2 regions of the Plantibacter sp. Mn2098 genome follow, and region 1 is predicted to be linked to the other one. Evidence: riboswitches for the same ligand, from Rfam matches in the RefSeq annotation. Region 1 holds a riboswitch; the other holds the start of a gene.
What was found. A riboswitch is a leader RNA that binds a small molecule or an ion and turns the genes downstream of it on or off. The one in region 1 is predicted to bind glycine.
Positions count from the first base shown of each region.

Region 2: linked by a shared signal. The riboswitch ahead of gcvT (glycine cleavage system aminomethyltransferase GcvT) and the one ahead of ACL9RL_RS03280 (L-serine ammonia-lyase) in region 1 are both predicted to bind glycine.

Region 1 covers NZ_JBMOUH010000002.1:96,841-102,966, forward strand. The annotation lists gene ACL9RL_RS03265 (SDR family oxidoreductase) at 1-77, shown strand, start outside; gene ACL9RL_RS03270 (hypothetical protein) at 121-480, opposite strand; gene ACL9RL_RS03275 (hypothetical protein) at 791-1,963, shown strand; gene ACL9RL_RS03280 (L-serine ammonia-lyase) at 1,972-3,369, opposite strand; glycine riboswitch at 3,453-3,555, opposite strand; glycine riboswitch at 3,556-3,655, opposite strand; gene ACL9RL_RS03285 (hypothetical protein) at 3,810-4,082, shown strand; gene ACL9RL_RS03290 (arsenic resistance protein) at 4,288-5,262, opposite strand; gene ACL9RL_RS03295 (SDR family NAD(P)-dependent oxidoreductase) at 5,355-6,126, shown strand, end outside.
Region 2 covers NZ_JBMOUH010000003.1:211,044-217,169, forward strand. The annotation lists gene nadC (carboxylating nicotinate-nucleotide diphosphorylase) at 1-304, opposite strand, end outside; gene nadB (L-aspartate oxidase) at 298-2,076, opposite strand; gene nadA (quinolinate synthase NadA) at 2,079-3,410, opposite strand; gene ACL9RL_RS06525 (NUDIX hydrolase) at 3,407-4,177, opposite strand; glycine riboswitch at 4,347-4,433, shown strand; glycine riboswitch at 4,435-4,541, shown strand; gene gcvT (glycine cleavage system aminomethyltransferase GcvT) at 4,599-5,714, shown strand; gene gcvH (glycine cleavage system protein GcvH) at 5,721-6,095, shown strand; gene gcvP (aminomethyl-transferring glycine dehydrogenase) at 6,095-6,126, shown strand, end outside.

The sequences.
Region 1 (6,126 bases):
TGTTCCTGGCCTCGGCTGAATCGAGCTATGTCTCGGGAGAGACGCTCAACGTGAACGGCGGTTCGCCGACGCCGTAGCGGGCGGGCCGCAGAAGCGACCGAGCCGCAGAAGCGGGGACGGTCAGCGAGGCTTGACGGTCTTGATCGAACCCGTGTGCGCGGCAGCCTGTCCGTTCGCGGCGTCGTCGACCTCCGGGCCGATGCGGAGGTCGCCGGTCTTGTTGGCCTCCTGCATCATGGCTTCGAGCCACGCGCGATTCAGCTCGGGCCGGTTCTCGTCGTCGAACTCGAACTGCAGCGAGATCGACGGGTGCACCCAGATCGACACGCGACCGCCGCCGGAGTCCTCCCCGCGCTGCCACGACACCGTGAAGGACTCGTTGCGGCGCAGCTTCATCACCGTGATCGACTTGACATGGGCGAGCGTGCGGTCGTCCAGTTCCAGCTCTCGCGCGGAGCTGCCGTAGATCAGTCTGCCCATGGGATGTTCCTCACTCGTTGGAATGGCGCTCGGCCGCGGGATGCGTCCCGCAACCGTGCGCGTGAGCCTCTCGGCACGGACCAATCGTACGGGTCGGGTTGCCTTCGAGCACCCGACACCACAAGATGCCGACAGATGTCGGAAACAGGTCCCGGTCGGCGGAAACGACCGCGACTCCCGCACCCGCTGGGAATCCGCTGTCCCGCGCTCGGGACGCTCGCGCGGGAGTCGGGCGTCCTGCCAGCTTGTGCCTGGTGCGACACGCACCCACGGCGAAGGGGTTGCGATGTCGGCTGCACGATCGAGGGGAATGCTCGCTGTCCGAGGCGGCATCGGCATCGGCGGGGCGCTCGTCCTCGCGGTCCTGCTGAGCGCGTGCACGGCGCCGACCACCCCCGAGAGCAGCCCGACCTCCAGCGCTCCGACGACCGAATCCACCAGTTCGGAACTCGCCGCCCCGACCTTCCGACTGCCGCTCGGTTGCGACGACCTCGTCTCCACGACGGACGCCGCCGAGGCACTGCGGGCACCGGCGACGCTCGTCACCTGGCCCTCGACAGCAGACCACGCGAGCCTCGACGACATCGCCGTCACCGCCGCTGGCGGCCTCGTCTGCCAGTGGACGGTCGAACCGGACAACTTCAGCCCGACCATCACGACCGAAACCTACCCTGCGCCGCGGATGGTCGTCCAGGTGCTCCCGGACGCAGCGTCCACCTGGAACCCCGGGTGGCAGGACGATGCGGAAGCGACCGACACACGGGACTTCGGGACGACCAAGGCGTTCGCATCCTGCGGCGACATCGGCTGCCGCGCAAACGCGCTCGTCGGTTCGAATTGGGTGCAGATCCTGATCTACAACCCGGGCGCACAGCTCACAACGACGTCGCTCGGGTCGCCGGACGAGACCTTCGCACACGCGACACCCGCGTTCACCTCACTCTTCGATCGACTCGCGTCCGCCGGCGAGCCCGCACCTGCGTGGACCCCGCCGACGTCGGCGAAGCCGGTCGCCTCCAGTTGTGACGCGCTCCTCCCGACCGACGCCGCGGCGACGGCGCTCGGCGGCGACAACGGCGATGCCGGTGACGGGTACGTCGCGCAGGAACCGCAGAAACTGCCGTCGGTCCAGACGGTCGCTGTACAGGACATCGGCGCCCTCGGCTGCGTGTACGGCCCGGTCGGAACGAGCGCCGTGATCGCACCCCTCACCATCACGGCCGTGCCCGGCGGCGCGTGGATCGCGCCCAAGATCCTGTCGAACATCCCGACCGGCAGCACGCAGGCCGCCGTGCAGCTCACCGGTCTGCCGTCCTCGGACACCGCGATCCTGTGGTGCGGGGTCAACGACCAGCAGTGCCAGGTGCTCTTCAGCCTGAACGGTCAGGGCATCGACGTCACGACGAACGCTCTGCAGGACTCACCCGTCTCGGCGCACGACGCCGCAATCGCAGCTGCGGAGGCGATCATCGCCCGGCCGTGAGGGCAGAGTCAGCACTCCACGACGTTGACCGCGAGCCCGCCCAACGCGGTCTCCTTGTACTTCGACGACATGTCGCGGCCCGTCTCGCGCATCGTGACGATGACCTCGTCGAGGGACACCCGATGGGTGCCGTCGCCCCAGAGCGCCATCTTCGCGGCGTTGATCGCCTTCGCTGCGGCGATCGCGTTCCGCTCGATGCAGGGGATCTGCACGAGCCCGCCGATCGGATCGCACGTCAGCCCGAGGTTGTGCTCCATCGCGATCTCGGCCGCGTTCTCGACCTGCTCAGGCGTCCCGCCGAGGACTTCGGCGAGTCCGGCGGCCGCCATAGACGATGCCGAGCCGACCTCGCCCTGGCATCCCACCTCCGCACCGGAGATCGATGCCTGCTCCTTGTACAGGACGCCGACCGCACCGGCGGCGAGCAGGAACCGGACGACGACCTCGTCCCGCTGCTCCGGCGTCGCCGCATCCATGCCGGGGCCGTAGTGGGTGGCGTAGAACATGACCGCCGGGATGATGCCGGCCGCACCGTTCGTCGGCGCCGTCACGACCCGGCCTCCCGACGCGTTCTCCTCGTTGACGGCGAGCGCCACGAGGTTCACCCATTCCTGCCAGAACTTCGGATCCCGATCCGGGTCCTCAGCACGCAGGCGGGTGTGCCACGCCGGCGCGCGTCGCCGCACGTCGAGACCGCCTGGCAGCGGCCCGGTGCGTTCCAGACTCGAGTTCTTGCACGCCTCCATCACGTCGCGGATGTGCAGGAGCCCGCTGCGCACCTCGTCCTCCGAGCGCGTGACGAGCTCGTTCCGGAGCATCACCCCGCTGAACGGCACACCCTCCGCCCGGCAGTGGCCGAGCAGCTCCGCCGCCGTGCGGAACGGCAGTGGCACAGCGGCGTCCGGCACGACCGGGCCAGTCCTCGCAACGGGCGTCCCGTCCTCCCGCACCACGAACCCGCCGCCGACCGAGTAAAACACCGCCTCGTGGAGCACCTCGCCCACAGCGTCCCGCACGGCGAACCGCATGCCGTTCGTGTGGCGTTCGAGGACCGTCAACGGGTGCAGCGCGATGTCGTCGACCGCGAAGCGCAGCGAGACACCGCGGCCGAACCGCAGCGTCCCCGTCGCGGCGAGCGCCCCGAGACGCTCCTCGACCTCCTCCGGCAGGATCTCCTCCGGACGGTACCCCTCCAGCCCCAGCAGCACAGCCGTCATCGTGCCGTGTCCACGTCCCGTCGCGGCGAGCGAACCGTACAGGTCGACGTCGAGCGCGGCCACCGCATCGAGGACACCAGCGTCACGGACGTCGTCGACGAACACGGATGCGGCGCGCATCGGCCCCACCGTGTGCGAACTCGACGGACCGATGCCCACCGAGAACAGGTCGAACACGCTGATGGTCATGCTGCCGCCACCCGGGATGCTGGTGCGTTGGTCATGGGAACTCCGATGCTGTGGCGCGCTGGTGCGCGACCGATGGTCGAGTCCCTCCCCGCTCTGTATCGGACCTGAGAGTTTCCGCGATCCCCTGGCGGGAGAACGCTTGCACCGTCGGTGAGCGACGAGATCGTCACTGCTTTCCAGAGTCGCCGAGCTGCTGCGGTACAGGGGCCTGAGAGATTCCCGGGGAGGATTTGCTCCTACGGCGCCCGCCCGATGATGCAGGACGGAACTCTCCCGCAGCTGCTCGAAGGCGTGTGATGTTGTGCTGTGCACGATACACGATCGTGCAGAGTCGGAGAATGCCTGGAAGTCCCGCTGGCGACGCTCTAGCCTGGTGCCAGACCCGTACGATCGGCGGCTGCTGGAGCCGACGTTGATGCGCGGGCGACGAAGGAGTCGACATGAGCGATCAGAACCTCGAGAACGCAGACATCAACAACCCTGGTCCGCACGACGAAGCCGTCGACGAGGCGGTGCTCACGAACGCGAGCATCAACAACCCCGGCCCGCACGACGAAGCCGTCGACGAGGCGGCGCTCGCCAACCCGAGCATCAACAACCCCGGCCCGCACGACGAAGCGATCGACGACGCGGAGGCCGAGGAGACCGCGACGATCACGAACCCCGGTCCAGACGAGAGCCAGATCCCGCATCACGGGCACCACAAGCACTAGCGCTCAGGCCCGGTCCGGCCCGGTCGCTGGGCCTGTCGACACTTCGACAAGCTCAGTGACCGGGTCTCGCTCAGCGACCGGACTTGGTCCCTGAGCCTGTCGAAGGGCCCGAACCAGCGCAGTCGTCACCCCCGGTCCCTGAGCTTGTCGAAGGGCCCGACCCCGCGCAGTCGTCACTTCGACAAGCTCAGTGACCGGGTCACGCTCAGCGACCGGGTCTCGAAGGGCCCACGATCCTCGGCACCACCCGCACGAGCACCACCATGCCGACGAGTTCCACAAGCGTCTGCGTCACCACCGCGAGCGGAGCGATCGCGAGCGACGTCGGCAGCGAGAGCGCGAGCGGCAGCACCACCAGCGAGTTCCGCGTCGCACCGCTGAACACGAGTGCCCGCCCGGCCGGCGCGTCGAGTCGGGCCGGGCGCCACACGAGCGCACCGACGACCACCATCACCACGAGGAACGCCACGAACAGCGGCACCACCCGCAACAGGGCAACCGCCTGTTCACCCACCGCGGCGATCTGCGACCCGACGACGACCGCGAGCGTCAGCATCATGATCGGCACCATCGCGCCCTCCATCACCCGCATGATGCCTGCACCGATCGCGGATCGCCCGGCCACCGCCTGCACGATCGCAGCCGCGACGAGCGGCACCACGATGAGCAGCAGGAACGCCTCCACAAACGGCTCGACCTCCACGAGCGCGACGGCGTCGGCACCGGCGAACAGCCAGAGATAGCCCGGCAGCAGCACGATCTGCAGCAGCATCAGCACGGGCGCCGCCGCGAGCAGCCGGTCCCGCGCACCGCCGGCGAGGCCAGTGAACACGATGACGTAGTCCACGCACGGCGTCAGCAGGACCAGCAGGACACCGATGAGCAAGCCACGGTCGTCGGTCACGAAGCGCGACAGTCCGAACACCACGATCGGCACGATCCCGAAGTTCACCAGCAGCACCGTGACGAAGAAGCGCCCGTCCCGGAACGCACGGCCGATCATCGTGAGCGGCACGCCGAGGAACGTGGCGAACAGGAGCAGGATGAGCGCGGGATTGATCGATGCCGCGAGCCCGGGCGCGGACGACGGCGCGACGAGGCCGACGACCCCACCGAGGACGATCGCCGCGAGATACAGCGGGATCTGCCGTCGGTCCCACCATGTGACGATCCGCTGCATCCCCACAGCCTAGGGACTGCCGAACCCTGCGGCCTTCCGTCGCCCGCAAACCCGTTGACTGCGAGTGCGCTCGAAGTCGTAGTCTGGCCGACATGACACGTACACAACACCGCATCGGCTCCGGATTCGACGCTTCGACCACGGCCGCAGAGGTCCTCGAGGGCATCGATCTGACCGGCAAGCTCGCCATCGTGACCGGCGGATACTCCGGCCTCGGCAAGGAGACCGTCCGTGCGCTCGTCGGCGCCGGCGCAGACGTCGTCGTCCCCGCACGCCGCGTCGAAGCCGCCCGCGAAGAGCTCGCGGACATCGACGGATCCGCAGAACACGTCGAGGTGGACGAGATGGACCTCTCCGACCTGGCGAGCGTGCGCGCGTTCGCCGAGCGGTTCCTGGCCTCTGGCCGCAGCATCGACATCATCATCGACAACGCCGGTGTGATGGCCGCCCCGGAAACTCGCGTCGGTCCTGGTTGGGAGCTGCAGTTCGCCACGAACCACCTCGGACACTTCGCCCTCGTCAACCTGCTGTGGCCGGCCGTCGTCAAGGGCGGGTCGTCTCGTGTCATCGCGACCTCCTCGTCGGCGCACCATCGCTCCGCCATCCGTTGGGACGACATCGACTTCACCACCGGCTACGACAAGTGGGCGGCGTACGGGCAGGCGAAGACCGCGAACGCCCTGTTCGCCCTGCAGCTCGACGAGCTGGGCAAGGCGGAGGGCGTCCGCGCGTTCTCGGTGCACCCCGGCGGGATCCTCACGCCACTGCAGCGGCACCTCCCGCGCCAGGAGATGGTCGCCGCCGGTTGGATGGATGAGGACGGCAATCCGACGAACCCCGCATTCAAGTCGCCGGAGCAGGGTG
Region 2 (6,126 bases), on a different contig from region 1:
TCAAGCCGATGCGCTCCGCCGTGAGCACGGAGCGGGCGGGGCCTGAGACGGTTGCGAGGGTGTCGCCGGCTTCGAACCGCTCGCCGTCGTTGGCGATCACCGTGACCTCGATGCTCGGATCCGTCAGACGGAACGCCGCGGCGAACACCGCGCCGCCGCTGAAGACGCCGGGTTCGCGGGCGCTGAGCGTCGCGGTCGCGGTCGCATCGGCGGGGATGAGCGCCTCGGAGGTGAGGTCGCCCCACGGCGCGTCCTCGACGAGGGCCGCGGTGACGGCGGTGGTGATGATTCGATCGGTCAGCATGAGGCGAGCATCTCTCCGGACGGGACGTGGACGGCGGCGCCGACCAGCGAGGGGGTTGCGATGGTGCGGGCGGCGGCCCCGGTGGTGACGACGGTCGTCGAGACAGCCTGGATCGGGTCGGTCAGCGGGAAGTCGCTGCGGGCGTGGGCGCCGCGCGACTCGGTGCGCTGGAGGGCTGCGGCGACGATCGCCCTGGCGAGCAGGAGCAGGTTCTGGTCTTCGGATTCCTCGTCGGTCGTCGGCGGGGCGGTCTGTTCGGCGGCCCACCCGTCGAGGATTCCGGCTGCGGCGGCGAGGCCGTCGCCCGTGCGGATGAGGCCGGCGTCGCGCCACAGCAGTTCGTGGAGTGCTGCCCGGCTGAAGCCGTCCGCCCTGGTCCCTGAGCCTCCGCCGGTCCCTGGGCCTGTCGAAGGGCCGTCCGTCCCGGTCCCTGAGCTTGTCGAAGGGTGCATTTCGACAAGCTCAATGACCGGGCCATTCCCGGTCCCTGAGCTTGTCGAAGGGCCCGAGCGGTGCATTTCGACAAGCTCAATGACCGGGTCTTGGAGCTCAATGACCGGGCCCTTCCCGGTCCCTGAGCTTGTCGAAGGGCCCACCTGCAGGTCCACGCCGATCGCCGCAGCCGCCCGCGCACCGAACACCGCGCCTTCGAGTAACGAGTTCGAGGCCAGCCGGTTGGCGCCGTGCACCCCGGTCCGCGCGACCTCGCCGACCGCGTACAGCCAGGGAAGGCTCGTCCGTGCGTGCAGATCGGTCCGCACCCCGCCCATCCAGTAGTGGGCGGCGGGGGCGACGGGCACCGGTTCGAGCGACCAGTCGATGCCGGACGCCCGCACCGCCGCATCGATGCCGGGGAAGCGCGTCGCGAGCCGTTCCGCGCCGAGCATCGTCGCATCGAGGACCACCGGCAGCCCGCCCTGAGCAGCCATCGCGGCCGCGATCCCACGCGCGACGACATCGCGCGGCGCGAGCTCAGCGTCCGGGTGGACGCGTTGCATAAAACGCTCGCCTGATGCGTCGCGGAGGACGGCCCCTTCGCCGCGCACGGCCTCCGACACGAGGAAGCTGCCCGCGGAGGTGAGTGCCGTCGGGTGGAACTGGACGAACTCGACGTCTTCGAGCGCAGCTCCGGCTCGGAGCGCTGCCGCTGCACCGTCACCCGTTGCGACGAGCGGGTTCGTGGTGTGCGGGTAGAGCTGTCCCGCGCCGCCCGTCGCGAGTACGACCGCGTCGGCCCGGACGACGAACTCCTCGCCGTCTGCCCGCAGCAGCACTCCCCGCACGGCGCCGGCCTCGACGAGCAGGTCGACGAGGAAGGTGTGCTCGTGGATGGCTACACTCGTCTCCCGCACGCGGTGGACGAGAGCCGCCTCGATCGCCGCGCCCGTCGCATCGCCTCCCGAGTGCAGCACCCGCGGGTAGGAGTGGGCAGCTTCGAGGCCCTTCGCGAACGCCGCATCTGGCGCCGAGCCCGCACGGTCGAATCCGACTCCGTACGCGATCAGCTCGCGGATGCGATCCGGCCCCTCGGAGCAGAGCACCCGCACGGCCTCCTCGTCGCACAGCCCAGCGCCGGCCGTGAGTGTGTCCTGCACGTGCGACTCGACGGAGTCGTCGTCGAACATCACGCCGGCGATGCCACCCTGCGCGTAACGCGTGTTGCTCTGCCCCAGCACGTCCTTCGTGACGAGGACGACCTCGTGCTCATCGCTCGCGTGGATGGCGGTGACGAGCCCGGCGATGCCGCTGCCCACCACCACGACCCTGGTCACGGTCAGACCTCGACCGTCTGAGCCGGCGCGACGGTGGTTGCCTGAGCCGCGACGGGCGGCTTCGCGGCCAGCATCCGTTCGAGGGCGAGCCGTGCGGGGACGGCGACGTCGTCTGAGACGGTGATCCGGTTGATGACCTCGCCTGCGACGAGCCCTTCGAGCACCCAGGCGAGGTAGCCCGGGTGGATGCGGTACATCGTGGAGCACGGGCAGATGACGTCGTCGAGGCAGAAGATCGTGTGCTGCGGGTACTGCGCGGCGAGGCGCTGCACCATGTTGATCTCCGTGCCGATCGCGAAGGTCGTGCCCGCCGGGGCCGCCTCGATCGCCTTCTGGATGTAGTCAGTCGAACCGGCCTCGTCCGCGGCGTCGACGACGGGCATCGGGCACTCGGGGTGCACGATGACGCGGACGCCGGGGTGGGCTGCGCGCGCGCGATCGATCTGGTCGACCGTGAACCGCTTGTGCACGGAGCAGAAGCCGTGCCACAGGATGACCTCCGCTTCCTGCAACCCCTGCGCGTCGTTGCCGCCGAGCGCCTTGTTCGGGTTCCACATGGGCATGTGCTCGAGTGGCACACCGAGCTTCTTGGCCGTGTTGCGGCCGAGGTGCTGGTCGGGGAAGAAGAGGACGCGCTGACCGCGCTCGAAGGCCCACTTGAGCACTGTCTCGGCGTTGGACGAGGTGCAGACGATGCCGCCGTGGCGACCGCAGAAGCCCTTGAGCGCCGCGGACGAGTTCATGTAGGTGACGGGGATGACGGGCACGCGGCCATCCGCATCGGGCTCGGTTCCGTAGAGGGCTTCGAGCTGCTCCCAGGCCTCCTCGACCTGGTCGATGTTCGCCATGTCCGCCATCGAGCACCCGGCGGCCAGGTTCGGCAGGATGACCGCCTGCTCCGGACCGGAGAGGAGGTCGGCCGTCTCCGCCATGAAGTGGACACCGCAGAAGACGATCGCCTCCGCCTCGGTTCGGGCCTTCGCCGCGTTCGCGAGCTGGAACGAATCGCCCACGTAGTCAGCGTGCTGCACGACCTCGTCGCGCTGGTAGAAGTGCCCGAGGATCACAACGCGATCGCCGAGCGTCTCCTTCGCAGCCACGATCCGCCGGTGCAGGTCCGCCTGATCAGCATCGCGGTAGGAGGCGGGCAGCTGGCCCTGACGGGGGGAACCCGTTGGGATGACATCGCCCATCGACGCGCCCGGACCGTAGCTCGGGGGAGTGAGGTCGAAGACCCACGGGCCGGAGGCGAGCTCCGGCGCACAGGTGGAACCTGCGGTCTGGCCGTTCGCGATCTCCTGGATCATGGCGTCGACGGAAGCGGTGAGGGTCATGAGAGCTCCTGCATGCGTGCTGGTGGTGCGGTTTCGGTGGGGTCTGCACCGGCGAGCGGGCCGTGGTCGGCGTACTCGGAGGAGCGGTTGAAGCGGTAGAGCCTCGCCGGACGGTGCCGGCCGCCGGTGCGGAGCTCGTCGGTTGCGACGACCTGCCCGGACGACTCGATCTGCCGGCGGAAGTTGGCCGGGTCGAGTTGCTTCTGGAGGACGGCCTCGTGGACCTCGCGCAGTTCTGTGAGCGTGAACGTCTCACCGAGGAAGGCGTGGGCGATGTGGCTGTACTCGAGTTTGCTGCGGAGCCGCCACAGCGCGTACTCCACGATGAGTTCGTGGTCGAAGGCGAGCCGCGGGAGCGCATCGGTGCGGAACCAGCGGACGTTCTGCCCGACGAGCGTGCGCTTGGCCTCCTCTGAGCCGACGAGCGCCCAGTAGACGATCGAGACGACACGTTCGTCCGGCGAGCGGTCGATGTCGCCGAACGCGTAGAGCTGTTCGAGGTAGCGGGGGCGCAGCGATGTCGTCACTTCGAGTGTGCGCCGTGCCGCGTCCGCGAGGGACTCCTCCGCGCCGAGCGGGCCGCCTGGCAACGCCCACAGCCCGTCGTACGGTTCGCGGATGCGGCGGACGAGCGGGATCCAGATGGCCGGGGTCGGATCCGTCGCACCGAAGCCGTCATCGGTGCGGAGCGTGAAGATGACGGTGGACACGGCCAGCTTGACGCTCGCCGCGTCCGCGAGGCCCTGATCTGCTGCGCTCTCACCCATCGTGTGCTCCCGGTGGCTCGGGCGATGTCGATCCAACGACATCGCGATCAACTAAGAGTATGTCTGACTCTTACTGTTCCGAGCCTTAGTGTACACCTGACCAGAACACCGACTCCCGCAAGCGCGGCGAACCACGATATGCTGGGCGCGCAAACGAATATCGGGCCGCAAACACGATGCGGGAGAGCCGGTTCACCCGGCACCGAAGGAGCAAGCCTCCCCGCCAATCTCTCAGGTCCTGTACCGCATCGAACTGGCCACTCTGGAAAGCAGCGTCACCATCCTGTGGCGCTCGCCGACGGTGAAAGCAGCACGGACGTCGATCCGTCGCTCGCGAAACTCTCAGGCCAATGACAGAGGGGGAGTTCCCAACGGGCGCGCTTGTCGTACCCGAAGCGCACCACGCGACCCCGGAGAACTCGTGACCGATCTCGAACGAACCAGTCCTTTGCACCCCGTCCATGAAGCCGCAGGCGCGAGCTTCACGGACTTCGCCGGCTGGCAGATGCCCGTCCGCTACTCCAGCGACCTCGCAGAGCACCACGCCGTCCGCACGGCCGCCGGCATCTTCGACCTCTCGCACATGGCCGAGATCCTCGTCGCCGGGCCGGACGCCGCTGCATTCCTCGACACGGCGCTCGCCGGCAAGCTGTCCGCCATCGCGCTGTGGCAGGCCAAATACTCGCTCATCCTCAACGAGCAGGGCGGCATCGTCGATGACATCGTGGTGTACCGACTCGCCGACGAGCGATTCCTCGTCATCGCGAACGCCGGCAACCGGGAGGCCGCGTTCCGAGCGCTCAGCGAGCGTGCTGCCGGATTCGACGTGACCGTCGAGGACCAGAGCGACGCGACTGCGCTCATCGCCGTCCAGGGACCCGCATCGCGCGCCATCCTCGAATCGGTCGCAGCGATCACGGATCTCGGCACGCCGCTCGCAGAGCTCGGCTACTACCGCTGCACCGATGCGCTCTTCGAGGGCCTCCCGCTGCTCGTCGCCCGCACCGGGTACACGGGCGAGGACGGCTTCGAACTGTATGTGCAGGCCGACGCCGCCGAACGGCTCTGGCGCGCGATCGAAGCGGTGGGCGCATCCCACGGCCTCGTCCCCGCCGGGCTCGCGAGCCGTGACACGCTGCGCCTCGAAGCAGGCATGCCGCTCTACGGCCACGAACTCGGCACGGGTACGTTCCCCGTGCAAGCAGGGCTCGGCCGCGTCGTCGCATTGAGCAAGCCCGGCGCATTCGTCGGCCGTGCAGCCGTCGAAGCCGGACCTCCCGCGGATGCGCCCGTGCTCGTCGCCCTCGTCTCCGAAGGGCGTCGTGCGGGCCGGGCAGGCTACGCCGTGTTCGACGGCGACGTCGAGGTCGGCGAGGTCACGAGCGGTGCGCTCTCACCCACCCTCGGCCACCCCATCGCGATGGCCTACGTCCACCCCGACCAGTCCGCCACTGGAACGGTCCTCACCATCGACGTCCGCGGTACGAAGATCCCCGCGACCGTCACCACGCTGCCCTTCTACACGAGAGAGAAGTAACCCGACATGGCCGACAAGACCGAACTCAAGTACACCGCCGAGCACGAGTGGATCCGCGTCGAGGGCGACCTCGCCGTCATCGGCATCACCGACTACGCAGCCGAGAAGCTCGGCGACGTCGTCTACGTCGACCTGCCGGCTGTGGGCGGTGAGATCACCGGCGGTTCCATCGTCGGCGAGATCGAGTCCACGAAGTCGGTCGGCGAGCTGTTCGCGCCCATCGACGGCACGGTCGTCGAGGTCAATGACGCCGTGATCGACGACCCGTCGATCGTGAACGCAGACCCGTTCGGCACCGGATGGCTCATCTCGGTGCGCTTCGCGGAGCTGCCGACGACCCTCCTCAGCTGGGACGAGTACGCAGCAGTGGTGGGCGAGTAATGGCGGAACGCTTCTCCACGCGCCACATCGG